4 regions of the Salibacterium sp. K-3 genome follow, and region 1 is predicted to be linked to each of the others. Evidence: predicted binding sites of a transcription regulator. Region 1 holds the regulator's gene; each other region holds the start of a gene.
What was found. The regulator LexA, encoded in region 1, represses DNA repair genes until DNA is damaged. The targets are predictions, from matches to a motif close to CGAACATATGTTCG.

Region 1 (3,997 bases):
TCGATGATTCAGGGGCAGCTTTCACGATTTTTTCATTAGTTTGATGAACCTTCTTCTGCCGGCCGGTAGAAGATTTCATATCCATTTTACTTAAAAGAGAGGAGTTTACGTCATGGCCACAACAAAAAAAGACATTATGAGAATGGCTGAGGAAGAGAACGTAAAATTTATTCGTCTGCAGTTTACAGACCTGCAGGGAATCATCAAAAATGTGGAGATTCCGTACGACCAGCTCGATAAAGCTCTGGATAACCTGATGATGTTCGACGGATCTTCCATTGAAGGATTCGTCCGCATCGAAGAATCTGATATGTACTTATATCCGGATCTGGAGACATGGGTTGTATTTCCATGGACGCCGGAAAAAGGAAAAGTGGCGCGCCTCATCTGCGACATATATGAACCGGGCCCTGTCGGAGAAGAACCGAAGCCGTTTGAAGGAGATCCGCGCGGCATATTGAAACGCGTTCTGAAGGAAGCGGAAAATCTTGGATTCACAGACTTCAACATCGGACCGGAACCGGAATTCTTCCTTTTCAAAAACGATGAAAACGGGGAGCCGACGATGGAACTGAACGACAAAGGCGGGTACTTCGACCTTGCGCCGACCGACCTCGGTGAAAACTGCCGCCGTGACATTGTTCTTGAACTTGAAGACATGGGATTTGAAATTGAAGCTTCCCACCACGAAGTGGCGCCGGGACAGCATGAAATTGACTTTAAATATGCGGATGCTGTAACAACCTGCGATAATATCCAGACGTTTAAACTGGTTGTTAAGACGATCGCAAGAAAACACGGTCTTCACGCTACGTTTATGCCGAAGCCGCTGTTCGGCGTAAACGGATCCGGCATGCACTGCAACATGTCGCTGTTTAAAGGCAAGGAAAATGCGTTTTACGACAAGAAAACCGATTCTCAGCTCAGCGAAACAGCGATGCAGTTCCTTGCAGGAATTCTGGAGCACGCCCAGGCCTTTACAGCGTTGACCAACCCGATTGTAAACTCCTATAAGCGCCTTGTACCAGGCTTTGAAGCACCAGTATATGTAGCCTGGTCTCTGAGAAACAGAAGTCCGCTTGTCCGGATTCCGTCTTCCCGCGGTATGAGCACCCGCATTGAAGTGAGAAGCCCGGATCCGGCTGCGAACCCGTATCTGGCTATGGCATCTATGCTGGCATCCGGCCTGGACGGCATTAAGAGAAAGCTGAGTGCTCCGGAGCCGACAGACCGCAACATCTATGTCATGACGAAAGAAGAGCGTGAAGAAGAAGGGATCAAAGACCTTCCGGCTGATCTGCGTGAATCGCTCGATAATCTTCTCGGCGATGAAACTCTCGTAAATGCGATTGGATCCCACGCTATTGAGCATTTTGCCGAGGCAAAAGAGATTGAATGGGATATGTTCCGAAGCCAGGTCCACCCTTGGGAAAGAGAACAGTTCATGTCCACGTACTAACATTCAGAAGCCCTGTCACTGTAATGGTGGCAGGGTTTTTTTAGCATAAGAACATCTTGCAGGCGGGCCCCTTGCGTTTTTCTTACCAGTACAGAGGTATGGTCTTTCCAGCGTTCACGGTGCAGGAATCCGCCGGTATCAAAAAAACCGCGGAACTGTCTTTTGAGACAGCTCCGCGGTTTTTTGAGGTGCAGAACTACCGAAGCTCATGGTAAATGATCTAATGCAGGGTTCGGAAAACCCCGGTGACCTTCCCGAGAATGGTACAGTTATCGAGAATGATTGGGTCCATGGCGGCATTTTCCGGCTGCAGCCGGATATAATGATCCTCTTTATAGAATCTTTTCACGGTAGCCTCAAGTTCCTCTGTCATCGCCACAATGATATCACCGTTATCAGCAGTCTGCTCCTGTTTGACAATGACAAGATCCCCGTCATAAATGCCGGCTTCAATCATGCTGTCTCCTTCAATGGTCAATACGAATACTTTTTCATCGGAAACCATACGATCAGGAAGAGGAATATACTCATCAATGTTTTCCACTGCCGTAATCGGCTCGCCGGCTGTAACCTTACCGAGAACCGGAACATAAACAGCCTGGCTTTCAGATATGGAAACATTTTCTTCTTCCAGTTCCAGGACTTCAATGGCCCGCGGCTTCGTCGGATCCCGGCGTATATATCCTTTGTTTTCCAGTCTGGCTAGGTGGCCGTGGACGGTGGAACTTGAAGCAAGTCCCACCGATTCTCCGATTTCCCGGACGGATGGAGGGTAGCCTTTCATTTTTACTTCGTCTTTTATATAGTCGAGAATCTGCTGTTGTCTTCTGGACAGTTTAGGCATAGGCTGCACCTCATTTTCCAAATATTTATTGAGTTTATTGTACCATGGAAAACATATGTCCGCAAACACTCGTTCTAATTTTCCCTTGACGGGAACAATAGTTCTATATATACTGGTGGTATCTAAAGACGGAACAGATATTCTCATTACTGGAGGGGTAGTATGATTTCCAAATGCAAAAGGCTGAATAAACAGGAATGGATGATTCTTCTAATCTTTATCTTGTCTATTATTATGATGATTACTGTGGTGGAATGGTCGCAGGCTTCGGATGAATACAACAAAAACATGAATCTTGTAGAAGAGGAAGAGCCGTCTGATATACTGACCTATGACTGGACAGTCAACTACAAATAGAAAGTGAAGGAATGACATGACAAGCTGCATTATTTACTGCCGCGTCAGCACGACGAAACAAACACAGCAGAGTTCCCTGAAACGCCAGCAGGAAGAGCTTTTCCTGTTAGCCCAAAACCAGGGATTTCAGGTATATCAGACGATTACGGAGGAAGCCGGCGGTTATTCCCTGGAAAGGGACGGACTGCTTGAGATGATGGAGCGGTTTTCGGGAAACGAAGCAGATGTGCTCTGCGTTCAGGATGAAACGCGGCTCGGCCGTGGAAACGCCAGGATTGCGCTGCTTCATCAGCTGTCTGCTCTGGATATCCCCGTTTATACGGTAAGGGATGAAGGGCAAATGCAGCTTTCAGAAAACGACAATATGCTGATGGACATCCTGTCCTTGGTAGAGGAACAGCAGCGGCGCCTTCATAATTTAAAGATAAAGCGGGGAATGAAGCGCGCTGTTGCATCCGGTTATCACCCGGAGAACAATCTTACCGGCAATGACGGAGGAGGAAGAAAGAAAAAAGAAGCTCCGATTGAAGAAATCGTGAGACTCCGAAACAGGGAGCTTCCCTTCTATGATATTGCTGCCACCCTGCGCGGGCTTGGGTATTCCATCTCAAAGGCAACGGTTCATCGAAGGTATCAGGCCTATATGGAGGAGCAGAATACATACGGGGCGAATCAGGAGTAATTCTGATGAACGTGCTTTTCAGTATAGTGAAATCTTTTTCATCCTTTCTCATCCTGAGCAGTCCTGTTTGCATTCCCGAATTTCCTGATTTACATTTAGTATAGAACCTTACAAGGAAAAAGGGAGGTTAATCAAGGCTTATGCTATCGCAGGAAAAGATTGACCGGATTAATGAACTGGCACGCCGCTCAAAAACCACAGGATTAACAGAACAGGAAGAAGAGGAACAGCATGAACTGCGTAATGAATACCTGGCGAAGTTCCGCTCTTCATTCAAAAGTCAACTCCAGTCCGTTAAAGTAGTAGACCAGGAGGGCGATGACGTCACACCTCAAAAACTGGAAAAAGCCAAGCGCAACAACCCTCATTTCCGCGGGTGACAGCATGATCCGTTCAACCTATAGATAAAGGTAACCCTGATGATCCGTTGATCGTCAGGGTTTTTATATGTTTGCGCCCCCGTCCCCGGAGCTGAACGGACATCTCCGGTTGTGCTATCGGACATTTCCGTTTATGATAAAATAGGCAGTATATGATACATAACAGAAGTGATAAAAGAAAGGCAGGGAATCTAATGACAGCAGATCATGTAGAAGAATTGGCGGTCAATACGATACGTACTTTATCCGTGGACAGTGTGGAAAAAGCAAATTCC
Region 2 (3,997 bases), on a different contig from region 1:
AAAAGTGCGGTGGACCGACCCTGGAAACGAAAGTTTCTGGGATTCAGCTTCACCGCTTCTTCCAAAGGGAATTCGAAAATCCGGATTCATCGACAATCACTGGAACGGGCCAAAGACCGCATCCGAATGATTACGTCCCGACGCTGGAGCATTTCCATGGACGACCGTATAAAGAGACTGAACCAGTTTCTTGTCGGGTGGAGGAACTACTTCGCTCTGGCAGAAACGCCAACGCCATTCCGAAGAATGATGGAATGGATACGCCGGAGACTCCGTATGATCCAATGGAAAGAGTGGAAAACACCGAGAACGAGAAAGAGGAAATTGCGTGGACTGGGGGTATCACCCGCTAAAGCCTATGAATGGGGAAATACCAGAAAAGGATACTGGCGGGTGGCCTGCAGTCCAATCCTCCACCATACATTAAACGACGCCTATTGGCGTCGTCTGGGGTTAAAATCGTTGATTTAACGTTTGATTTTCATGAAACCGCCGAGTACGGCCCCGTACGCTCGGTGGTGAGAGAGGACGGGGGTTAGTCACCCCCTCCTACTCAATTTTCAGGAGTTTCATCGTTTCGCTGTGCAGTCTATGCTCCGTTCTTTTGCCAGCGTGAATGGATGGAATCCGATTGAAGTCTATCTATATGGCCTGGTCATCCGGCATTACCAGTGTCTCCTATTTGCATCTCCTTCCGTGGCTTCTCGGAATTTCAGCTGCTCGCCTGTGCCGTTGTCCATCCACTCGTAACCATCAGCCTGCAGGGACTGCTCGTCGAGCCTTATCTGCAGGTTCGTACCATCTCACACTCTGGAATCTTCCGTTTGCTCTCCTGTTTGGCGCAGCCGAACGGCACTTGGATATTTTTTGTTATAGAAGGATTTGTTCCGGGAATGTCGAATCATAACGTAAGATGAAACATTCAGGAAGGGAGGAAACCGGCTATGGGATTTTCCATTGAAATGAACTGGGAAATCATTACGCACAAGCATTCTGAACGGTTGGGAGAACGATCTTTTCGTCTCGTGAAAGATGGGTACCACCTTTATCCGCTGGATACGGCGGTGGATATACAGACTGAAGAAGGGAGACCGCCGTTTGGCACAGCGGTCATTACAAAAGTGGAATGGGGGACCGGCAGGACGACACTGCATTATGAGCTGGTGGCACTGACCTCGGTGAACTAAACAGTGCGCGCCTTTCTATACGTAAATCATGGCATCTGTGCTGCCCTGCATGCTACGCAGCTGATCGGGGTCTGCTATTACCGTCGGCTGAAAATCGATCAGCACCGCCGAGCGTTCCCCGGGACCGTCTCCGGTTCCTTTCTCCACGTCCCCGACAAAATGGGTGACAAGCGGATCATAGACACTGTAAGACTCCAGCGGCTCCTCAAGGTAAAACGACTCCTGGATATCACGTTCCGGAACATCCTCAGGCATTTTCCCTTTGTGCCGGGGAAATGATATGGCATTCATGGCTCCGGAAATATTGCTGCGCCGGATCAAATGGGCGAACGTAAAGGGTTCGCCGTCCTGATGCAGCGTATTAGGGGAAGACACTGCCACATCTCCTTGCTTTTCCACTCTCAGCTTCACAAAATGCACACCTGCATGAAACGGCATCAATGCATCTTCCCGCATCCAGAAGGTTTCCCTGAAATCAAAACGGATCATTTCCTGCAGCAGCCTGTTTTTCATCGAACGCTGCTCCAGCGAAGGAAAGCGCCGGTATTCGCCCGTATATTCCGGATTAAAACTTCCCTGAAAGTATTCGTAGTAAGCCTTTCCGTCGATATGGGTTTCCGGAAGCCACGTTATCTCATGCGTGCCGGGCATCACAAGAGCTCTGGCGTAACGCCGGTACCGGTTTAGATGAGGGGCGTATTCATCCGCAGGCAGATTGTCGAACGCATGCTGCAGTTCCAGGAGATCCTCATTGATCCCCGGATAATGTATTTTATCTTTTAAATGGTAATATTCGTACCCTGCTTTTTTTAACTGACTCACAGGTATGACCTCCATCTCTCATGTTTCCCATAAAAGTCTATCATTTTTTTCTGTCTGCGATAAGAGAAAGCATTTCAAAAAAGAACGATATCCTCTATACTGAAAAGAACATACATTCGATATCAACGAGGAAGGAGCTGTCTGCCATGCCGGTGATTCTGGCAGAGAAACCAAGTCAGGCCAAAGCATACGCCGCTGCGTTCCCGAAAGGGCAGAAAAAAGAAGGGTATATGACCATTCCCGCCTGTCCGGCTTTTCCGGAAGGAGCGGTGCTGACCTGGGGAATCGGCCACCTGATCGAACTGAAAAGCCCGGCGGAATACGAAGCATCATGGAAACGCTGGAGCCTGAATCATCTGCCGATGCTCCCGCAGACGTTTGAATTCCGTCCTTCACAGAAAACGAAAAAGCAGTTTCAGATTGTGCGCCGCCTTCTGAAACAGGCGGATTATATTGTCGTTGCCACCGATTGTGACCGGGAAGGGGAAAATATCGCACAGAGCATTATCCAGGAGGCCGGAGTATCTGATAAACCGCAGCAGCGGCTCTGGATTAACAGCCTTGAAAAAGAGGAAGTGAGAAAAGGGTTTGAACGCCTGCGGGACGGAAAAGTATTTCATCCGTTGTATCAGGAAGCGCAGGCGCGCCAGATTTCAGACTGGGTCGTCGGCATGAACGCCAGCCGGCTCTACACGTTGCTGCTAAAAAACAAAGGGTTGAACCACGTATTCAGTGTCGGACGGGTGCAGACTCCGACCTTGAAATTGATTTACGACCGCCAGAAGGAAATCGAACAGTTCGTCCCGGAGCCTTATTATGAGATCAAGGCTTCCTTTGAAACAAAAGCAGGGTCCTATAAGGGAAAAACGAACAAAACATACGGAACGCAGGAAGAAGCGGAAAAAACGCTGAGCGCGCATAGCATCGGTTCAGAAGAAAAAGGAAGCATTGAAGCGGTCGATGTAAAGGAAAAACGGATCAAACCACCGATGCTTCATTCTCTCTCCAGTCTGCAGACACTCGCAAATAAAAAGTATAAATACAGTCCGTCCCGAACACTCGAGATTGTGCAGAGCCTGTATGATGAACCGCTGAAACTTGTCACATACCCGAGAACCGACACTCAGCATATTACGAACAGCGAATACGCCTATGTCAAACAGAACATTTCGGCATGGCAGCAGATCACCGGAGACGATTTTCACGCCGAAGAGCCGCGTGCCAAAAAACGTTTTGTCGATGATAGCAAGGTAAAGGAGCACCATGCTGTCATTCCGACCAAAAAAGTTCCAACAGACGCCGTCATGCAGAAGTTGACGACAGAACAGAAGAATATATATACCGAAATCGTAAAAAGTGTACTCGCCATGTTTCATCAGGATTATGTGTACGAAGAGACTGTGGTTACGACGGATGTGAAAGGTCTGTTGTTTTACAGCAAGGGAAAAGTGGACAAACAACGGGGCTGGAAAACCTTATTCGACAGCGGGAGCACCTCTTCCAAACAGCAGCTTCCGGAACTGCCGCCGGTTGAAAAAGAAATGCAGGCCAAAGCATCCGTGCAGATTGAAAAAGATATGACAAAGCCGCCGAAACCCTACACGGAAGGCAATCTGATCAATATGATGAAAACGTGCGGAAAGCTGGTGGAAGAAGATGAAAAAGCAAAAGCCGCGCTGCAGGAAGTAGAGGGGCTTGGTACGGAAGCCACCCGCAGTGGTATTATTAAAACATTGATCCGCCAGGAATATATCAAGGTTCAGAAAAATGTCGTACATGTCACCAAAAAAGGGGAGATTCTCTGCGAGGCGGTGCAGGGTTCATTATTGTCCAAACCGGAAATGACCGCCAAATGGGAGCTCTTTCTGCGTAAAATCGGAGAAGGAGAGGCAGAAAAACAGACATTTATCGATAACACGGCCGCTTTTACAAAAAAACTGGTGGATACGGCAGCGCAGGAAGTGGAAAACGTGCAGATCCCCGAAAGC
Region 3 (3,997 bases), 480 kb from region 1:
ACGTGCGGCCCGCAAAGGACGTAACCCGCAGACCGGCGACGAAATCAAGATTCCTGCAACGAAAAACCCTGCATTCCGTCCAGGAAAGCAGCTTAAAGACGCTGTCAACTAATCAGGACAAACACGGCTCTCCGTTAAGTTAAGGAAACATATCCAAAGAGCCGAAATACACAGGAGAGCCTGTCCTGGTTACAAAGCGTTGGAAAGAAGCTTCTCTCTCCTTTGAGGGGGAAGCTTCTTTCGTGTTTTGCTAGCTGCCGTTTCTTTATACATATGCCAATTTTAGACCCCTGAGAAAATTGGCATTTTATAAGAAAAGAGATTGGAGCTCCATGTTTCTGGTCGATACGTTAATAATAGTACGGTCCATAAGGATATGGTGAAATGTAAGGAAGCAGGGCCAGGGCTGCCAACGCTCCCAGCGGAAACTGCCGGCGCCGGAAACGGCGGAATCTTCTCCGCTGCGGTCCGTATCCGTACCCGTACCCAAACTGTCGATTGTTCCCTGCCTCCTCATCGGCCATCACATTTTCGCCCACCAGCATCTGGATTTTTTCAGAATCGACCTCTTCAATGATACCATCTGCCATGCTTCCGTCACGGAAGGTTAATACGACATCATGATACATGTACTGCCTGCACTGCTCCTGCATGTTTCCTTGATGATCCCACTGGGTTTGATACCCGCTCTGCATCACGACACTCTCCTTTCATGATTCATCTCAGAACCATGATATTCACCCAGGTCCGAAAAGGTACCTCCTAATTTCAATATAATGAAAACAACAACTTTTACTGAATAAAATTCATCCGGTTGTTTCCGGACCTCCCCAGTTTCTGCTGCTTATAAAATTCCTGAAACAGTTTCAGCAGCGCCCGCTTTTCAATACGTGAAACATAGCTCCGGGAAATGCCGAGCTCTTTTGCAATTTCGCGCTGGGTCCTTTCTTTTTCCTTTTCCAGGCCGAAGCGGCAGATGATGACTTCTTTTTCACGTTCATCAAGCACATCCATATAGGCGAGCACCTGCTTTTTTTCCATGTTCAGCTGAATCAGATCAGCAACATCGGGACCGTCTTCCTCCAATACGTCAATGAGAGAAATTTCATTGCCTTCTTGTTGTTATATGTATACGTACTTCGAGTTTCTCCTATATATATTAAAATCCAGAGGTACTTCATCTCTGGATTCCATAATCAAGCGTCATCTCTGGATTCCATAATCAAGCGTATTGTTTTATTCTTCCCGCTGACAAAATGTTACTTACCTTCAGAGATCGAATGGCTCTTCTATGATGGCACCACACCAGCACATGCTTTTCATTAAACTGATGTACTGTAACTGTTCTCTGACTCAGCGTTCCATCTCTGCTCTCGTATATAACCTGAACCGGTTCCTTCGTCTCTGCAGCTCTCTTCAAGACACCTTCCATTACGAAGCCTCCCCGTTCGCTTTTCTTTTATTATATACGAACACTTGTTTCGTTTCAAGACCTATAGAGAATGAATGTTCGTATTATTATAAGACAAAGAGGAGATCAATATGGAAAAAATGACACAAACAGCTAACATTTTCCGGATAAGTATGCGGACGATACCGTTTCATATTAAAGTTAATCCCAAGAGAATATATACATTAAAAATGGTACAGACTAAAAACAAAATTATTCTTCTAAAGAGTAGGGATGCAAATGTCAGAACGAAACATTTCATTAACTTCAGCAGAAATCTCACAATTATGGATAACATATATGAATGACAGTGCTGCAATTTGTCATTTAGAGTGTGAAGTGAATACCGTCGAAGATGATGAGATAAACGAATTACTACAATACGCCTTAAAGGTTTCTCAATCTCAAGTTCGTACCATTACACAACTATTTAATAACGAAAATTATCCTGTTCCTCATGGGTTTAACGTAAGCGAAGACGCAGATGTAACAGCCCCCCGTTTGTTTTCTGATACGTACTTTTTAAATTCGCTGAACCAATTAGGAAAACTTGGAGTTAATAATTATGGCATATCTTTAAGTTTGGCTGTGAGAGAGGATATTTATCATTTTTTCAGTACCTGTCTCGCAGAATCAGATAAAATTATAAAATGGAGCAATGACCTTTTATTATCCAGAGGCCTATATATAAGATCTCCCTACCTTCCAAAGCCGAAAACGCTTGATTATGTTAAGGATAAAAGTTTTTTAACAGGGTACTTTGGAGAAAGACGACCGTTAACGGGGATGGAAATATCCAATCTTTATGCCAACTTCCAAAGAAATGCTTTAGGGTCTGCAACCATGATGGGGTACAGCCAGGTTGCTCAGAACAAAGAGGTGGTTCAATATCTTAAGAAAGGTAAGGAGATTGCCCAAAAACATTGTGAAATCTTCGAATCCTATCTGAAAGAAAATGATTTGCCCAGTCCCATGATGTTGGACTCCGAGGTTACTGATTCAACGGCTTACACCTTTTCTGACAAAAAGATGATGTTCTATTGCTCTACTTTGACGGCCATCAGTCTTGGGTATTACGGTACAAGCATGTCTATGAGTCCGCGCAGGGATATCGGTGTTATGTACAGCAGGCTGATGGCTGAAATCGCAAAGTTTGCGGATAGTGGGGCGAGAATTATAATTAAACACGGATGGATGGAGGAGCCTCCACGGGCAGCGGACCGGGATGAATTAGCTAATAAAAAATAGATCTTGTAATGATCTGCCCGCCTTTTAATGGTCGGCAGCCATGCCGTTTTCATGTTGCCGTCACACTGCCTAAAACCCCCAATTATCATACTAACAGAAATTTCAAACAATTGTTTGGGATTTTTTCTCTTTTAATCATTTCTATATTAACACTTTTAGGTGTTCATGCGCATAAGCCACGAAATGCGCAGCTGAATAATTTTTATTTTTTTGGTAAACCTGAAAAAGTGGATCTTTGTAATAATTTATAATATTGTCATTCGCTGTACCCGGTAGTTTTGACCAAAATTCTAAGTGATCATGAGGAGAGTACAAATGGGAGAAAATATTTTACCCTGGGTTTTACTTATTGTTCCCTGGTTTATATTAATTTTCTTAGATTCAACAAAGCTTAGACGATTTTTATCTGTAGCCTTTTTCACTTTGATGCTCGATACCATCCATTTTCAAATGGCAGAAGTATATAATTGGTGGACTGTCACCAACAACGTCTTTTTTCTTAACGGTATTCCATCTTTTACATATGGTTTTCTTCCTGTGACCACAATACTGATTTTTTATATTACGTTCCCAAACCCATGGCTGTTTTTCGGTTTGAATTTCATGGTGGACGCATTTCAAGCATTTATCATCAGCCCGCTTGTATTTGAAACGTATAATGTTTACGAATTAAAAAATATGACTAATTTCGAGCTCTTTCTGATCATAACAAGCCTTGTTCCTATCATTTATATTTACCAAAAATGGTATGAAAAGCATATGGTCCATGATTATTAAGAAGAATATTTTCAAGTGCACATAATCCGTCGAATGTGCAGTTTTCCATTGTCTTAAATAACTTGTATAAAATAACTCGTGTTAGAAACTTTAAGGATGTACTAATTTTTGAAAGGAGGTTTCTTATGGATAACACCGAACTTCAAAAATGCATTGACGAGTGTGAAAGTGCTTTAGGACACTTAAATAATGCATTAAATACAGCACATGAAGAACCTAAAGAGAAAATGGAACATGCTGTACAAGATTTAGAACAGTGCATTTCTGAGTGCCGGACCCTTTTGTAGTGTCAAGTCGCCTAAGGGCGACTTTGCACTTTCTCATACACCGTCACACTCGCGGTCGCTGATATCGTTTCAGCATCTGTTCTGCCGGCTGATTTTCGATCTGTACTCTCCGTCACCGCTCTGTGTTTGCCCTCCTGGTAATAGGTTTTTCAATGTACGATAGAATCACAGAGAACTTGTCCAATAATGCAGGCTTAATCAGCCCGCTGCTTGTCGTATTCTGCGTTGATGGCTT
Region 4 (3,997 bases), 350 kb from region 1:
CCAGAACGGGTATTCCCCGGCTGTCAGCAGGACTATTAATAGGATCAGGAATGTAAGCATGGCTTTGATTCCCAATGCGATAACATGATTCACATTCTTTCCTCCTTTCATCAGGCTTAGGTTCTGCAGAAGGGAAGGGAATATGCGGCTGCTCGTTATTTATAATGCCCGCCGATTTTCCGGGCCCGAAGCAATGCCTGTCCGGCTTTTGTAAGGGAAGAAGCTTGGAGGACGGCAGCACTGCCGAAACGCTCTTTCAGCTGATCCATGGTATCGTTCAGGCTTTCTTTATCCTGAAGCGGCTGAAACAGGGACAGCTGCTGGAACGTATCGGGAACCAGCTGATCCAGGGTGATGCCGGCACTGCGGATGGGATACCCGTCCCAATGTTCCTGGAATAAGCGGCAGACTGTTTTGTAAATCACAGCTCCGTCATTCGTGTAGTCCATCAATTTCTGCTGCCGGTGAAATCCGGCAGGGAAATCAAAATCATGGCCGCCGGCACCGGCGGAAACGACACAACCCATACAGCCGTTGGCCCGCACCCGGCGTGCCACTTCTTCACTCAATTCGAGCAGTACGACATGAATGTCCTCCCAGCTGTAATAATCGCGCGGCAGGGTCATATGGTGGCCGATTCCTTTGCGGTGGACGTGGGTATCGACGGTGACCGGTGAAGAGTCCCGTCCGTAAGCCGTTTGCTGGAGCAGCTCGCCGTTAATGCCCCAGCGTTTTTTGAGCTGGTCCAGCGGGAAGTCCGCCAGCTGACCGATCGTCCGGATTCCCATGTTGCGCAGGTGCTGCTCCATTTTCCGGCCCACCCCAAAAAGATCGCCGATAGGACGGGGCCAAAGCTGCTCCTGCATGTTGGAGTGGGATAGGGTGAACATTTCTTCCGGTGCTTTTTTGGCAAAATGGTCACAGGCCATCTTGGCAAGAACCTTGGTCGGGCCGATGCCGATCCGGGCATTCACACCGAGCATCCGCTTCACCTGGCGTTTCAGGAGCCGGGCGGTTTCCTCCGGCTTTTCATCCGGTTGGAGCACATGGGTCATTTCCACGAAAATTTCATCTACACTGTACGGTTCCACCTGATCGCTGATGGATTCGAACACGGCGGCGATTTCGACCGAAGCATGCAGATAGGTCTGCATACGCGGTCGTATGACCGTGAGATGCGGGCATTTACTTTCTGCTTCCCACAGTGCTTCCGCTGTCTTAACTCCCCATTTTTTGGCTTCCGGACAGGCCGCCAGAATGACACCGCTGCGAATCTTTGGGTCGCCTGCGACAACGACCGGATGATCTGTCAGCTCCGGGTGGAAGACTTTCTCCAGACTGGCGTAAAACGACTGCATGTCGATGAGAAAAACAATACGTTCCATGGGCATCGCTCCATGATAAATATATATGTATTAAGTATATGAGAACAAATGTTCCTTTATCAATCGGAGATGATTTCCAACTACAGCGAATAAAAAAAGAGGCGCCCCGGACGGGCGCCTCCTTGTTTTGTCAGGAGAGGGCGAATTCTTTCACACGCTCTTCCGGAACGAATCCGACAGAGCGGTCTCTTTCTTCGCCGTTTTTGAGCAGGACCATGGTTGGGATGCTCTGGATCCCGAACTGTGCGGCTAAATCGGAGGATTGATCGACATCAACATAGTAAAAATCAACATCCTCCAACTGCTCGGATACGCTTGAGACCACCGGCCTCAATTGTCGGCATCCTGGTCACCAGTCGGCACCAAATTCAAGAACCGCCGGACGGCTCATGTTATCGGCGAGGTTTCTGTATTCTTCTGCAGTAATGGTTTCTGCCATGTTATGACCTCCTTTCACGAAAAGTATAAACGATTCGGAGCCCGTTCAAAAAATAATCTGTTTGGACATCAGTTTTCCAGCGGTACAAGAGAGCTCCATTCGTAATCCGGGTCCAGCTGAAGCTCTTCTATTGGTGCACCGCTCCGGTTTACCCACGCTGTCGTAAAGCCGAATGCTTTTGCGCCGCTGATATCCCAGCCGTTGCTCGATAAAAAGGTGATATCGGATCGGCGGGTATGGATATAATCAAGAATAAGGTGGTAAGCAGCGGGTGATGGCTTGTATTGTTTGACGTCCTCCACGCTCAGCACATGATCGATGCAGGAACGGATATCCCCGGAGAGGAGCAGCGGCTCCAGCATGTCTCTAGACCCATTGCTGAAAACAACGACGGTCTCCCCACGTTCTTTCAGAGTCCGGAGGATGCGGGCACTTTCAGGAAACAGATCAAGCGAACGATAGGCCTGCAGCAGCTCCAGTTCCATTCCGCGGGATAAGGATAAGCCGGTGGAGGCTGCGGCATAGCGGAGTGCATCCCGGGTTACTTCCGAAAAAGGCCGGTATTTTCCCATCGCCTGCCGCAGAAAGGTGTATTGAATCTGTTTTTCCCGCCATAGGCGGCTTAACGTTTCACCTTTTTCAGGTGCGGCTTTTTCACAATCCGTGGTAATGGATTGGACATCAAACAGTGTACCGTATACGTCAAAGACATAAACGTTGGAATCCATCGAATCCCTCCTTTTCAACAAAGGGATTCCCGTTTTTCCGATAAGCCATGCATCCTTTCTACCCGCAGGCCTGTAAAACAGCAGATTTTACGTTTAAAATCATAACAGCAGGGAACGAAAAACAAGTACGGACATTACAAAGGAGGCTCACGATGAAAATTGATAAAATATTTTTAGGAAAAGATGAACGGATTCCATTTGATACCGGAGAATTAACGGTGAAAAATAATGACCCGGAGCAGTGGGAAGCCGTGATCTACGGGGTGAAGAACCAGCGCTTTTTTATGGAAGCTTTAAGGGACAGCCGTAAAGAGCATTTGATTTTTGAAACCGAAAGCGGCACGATGGACGGAATGGTCGCTGTGGAAGGACTGGATCCGGCTGCTGTGGAAAATGTCGTCACTGTCACCGGCGTCAGTACATTAAACGGTTATAAACAGTAAAAAAAGGTCATCCCGGACGTACTTTCGGTCCGGGATCTTTTTTATTTCTCTGCTGTTTTTCAGCTCATAAACTTCTGCATTCCCGGCAAAAATAGCATTATGCAGACAGCTAAAAGCGATAAAGAAGGGGATGCGTGAACATGACAAGCACACAGCAGGACAACAATTACAAAACAGCGCTGATCGGGTGGAGTCTTCCTACCATTGAAGCCGCAGACGAGCTCGGCCGTGCATTTATTATCGTCGGGCCGCCGCACTGTGAGCAGTATGCTGTAAAATACGATCTTCCTTTTATTGCATGGGATTTTGATCATTATAAAAAACATTATTCCATGGAAGACGTATGGGAGCAGAGTGAAGAACTATATCAGCTGCTCAAAGATGAAAACACAGGTCTGGCCGTACCGTTATTTGAGGATACCGTAGAATGGGCGGCAGCCATTAACGGAAGAATAAAGGAAGATCCAAAGATTTTCCATCATTCCCTGCTGTTCCGTCATAAAGGAAAAATGAAGCGGAGGGCCCTTTTAGGCGGTCTGAAGGTCGGTGTGTTTGAAGAAGCTGCCGATAGAAATGACGTAAAACAATTTTTCCGGCGGGTGAATGATGCGATGCTGCGGCACGGGGAGGAAGAAAAGGATCCAGTTCACGTAAAGGCGTTCGATAAAGCAGGAAACGTTGGACACCGGATCATCCGCTCGGAAGAAGACATCGACCGTCTCGAAGACGATGCATTTCCGAACCTTGTGGAAAGCCACCTCGACGGAGTGGAAGTCTCTTGTGAAGTATTTATTCATAATGGCAGCATTCAATTTCTCAATATTACCGAGTATATTGTATTTGGATATTCGATGATGGTCCCCCCGTCTCCGGAAATCGAGAAGCAGCGTAAAAAAATCAGGGGGGCTGTCCAGGCGTTGATCAAGGCGTTTGATATACAGTACGGACTGATTCATCCGGAATTTTTTATAGATGAAGAAGGAAAAATCAGCTTTATTGAAG

Region 2: the regulator LexA is predicted to act here: its motif matches at 2,115-2,128, upstream of ACW9JV_RS15995 (2OG-Fe dioxygenase family protein).
Region 3: the regulator LexA is predicted to act here: its motif matches at 1,500-1,513, upstream of ACW9JV_RS11310 (WYL domain-containing protein).
Region 4: the regulator LexA is predicted to act here: its motif matches at 1,427-1,440, upstream of ACW9JV_RS07085 (DNA polymerase IV).

What each region holds. Positions count from the first base shown of each region.
Region 1 covers NZ_JBSVZE010000001.1:1,769,797-1,773,793, forward strand. Annotated here, with positions in the region: gene ACW9JV_RS08790 (MerR family transcriptional regulator) at 1-39, shown strand, start outside; gene glnA (type I glutamate--ammonia ligase) at 113-1,459, shown strand; gene lexA (transcriptional repressor LexA) at 1,680-2,303, opposite strand; gene ACW9JV_RS08805 (hypothetical protein) at 2,466-2,660, shown strand; gene ACW9JV_RS08810 (YneB family resolvase-like protein) at 2,677-3,342, shown strand; gene ACW9JV_RS08815 (DUF896 domain-containing protein) at 3,483-3,722, shown strand; gene tkt (transketolase) at 3,917-3,997, shown strand, end outside.
Region 2 covers NZ_JBSVZE010000003.1:71,107-75,103, reverse strand. Annotated here, with positions in the region: gene ltrA (group II intron reverse transcriptase/maturase) at 1-471, shown strand, start outside; gene ACW9JV_RS16000 (DUF2584 family protein) at 945-1,187, shown strand; gene ACW9JV_RS15995 (2OG-Fe dioxygenase family protein) at 1,203-2,009, opposite strand; gene ACW9JV_RS15990 (DNA topoisomerase 3) at 2,156-3,997, shown strand, end outside.
Region 3 covers NZ_JBSVZE010000001.1:2,249,486-2,253,482, forward strand. Annotated here, with positions in the region: gene ACW9JV_RS11295 (HU family DNA-binding protein) at 1-112, shown strand, start outside; gene ACW9JV_RS11300 (hypothetical protein) at 351-695, opposite strand; partial or broken gene ACW9JV_RS11305 (sigma-70 family RNA polymerase sigma factor) at 793-1,119, opposite strand; gene ACW9JV_RS11310 (WYL domain-containing protein) at 1,223-1,432, opposite strand; gene ACW9JV_RS11315 (DUF3231 family protein) at 1,691-2,698, shown strand; gene ACW9JV_RS11320 (hypothetical protein) at 3,014-3,475, shown strand; gene ACW9JV_RS11325 (hypothetical protein) at 3,601-3,762, shown strand; gene ACW9JV_RS11330 (hypothetical protein) at 3,957-3,997, opposite strand, start outside.
Region 4 covers NZ_JBSVZE010000001.1:1,422,423-1,426,419, forward strand. Annotated here, with positions in the region: gene ACW9JV_RS07080 (DUF2512 family protein) at 1-93, opposite strand, end outside; gene ACW9JV_RS07085 (DNA polymerase IV) at 156-1,385, opposite strand; partial or broken gene ACW9JV_RS07090 (thioredoxin family protein) at 1,516-1,722, opposite strand; gene ACW9JV_RS07095 (haloacid dehalogenase type II) at 1,893-2,552, opposite strand; gene ACW9JV_RS07100 (hypothetical protein) at 2,705-2,995, shown strand; gene ACW9JV_RS07105 (ATP-grasp domain-containing protein) at 3,136-3,997, shown strand, end outside.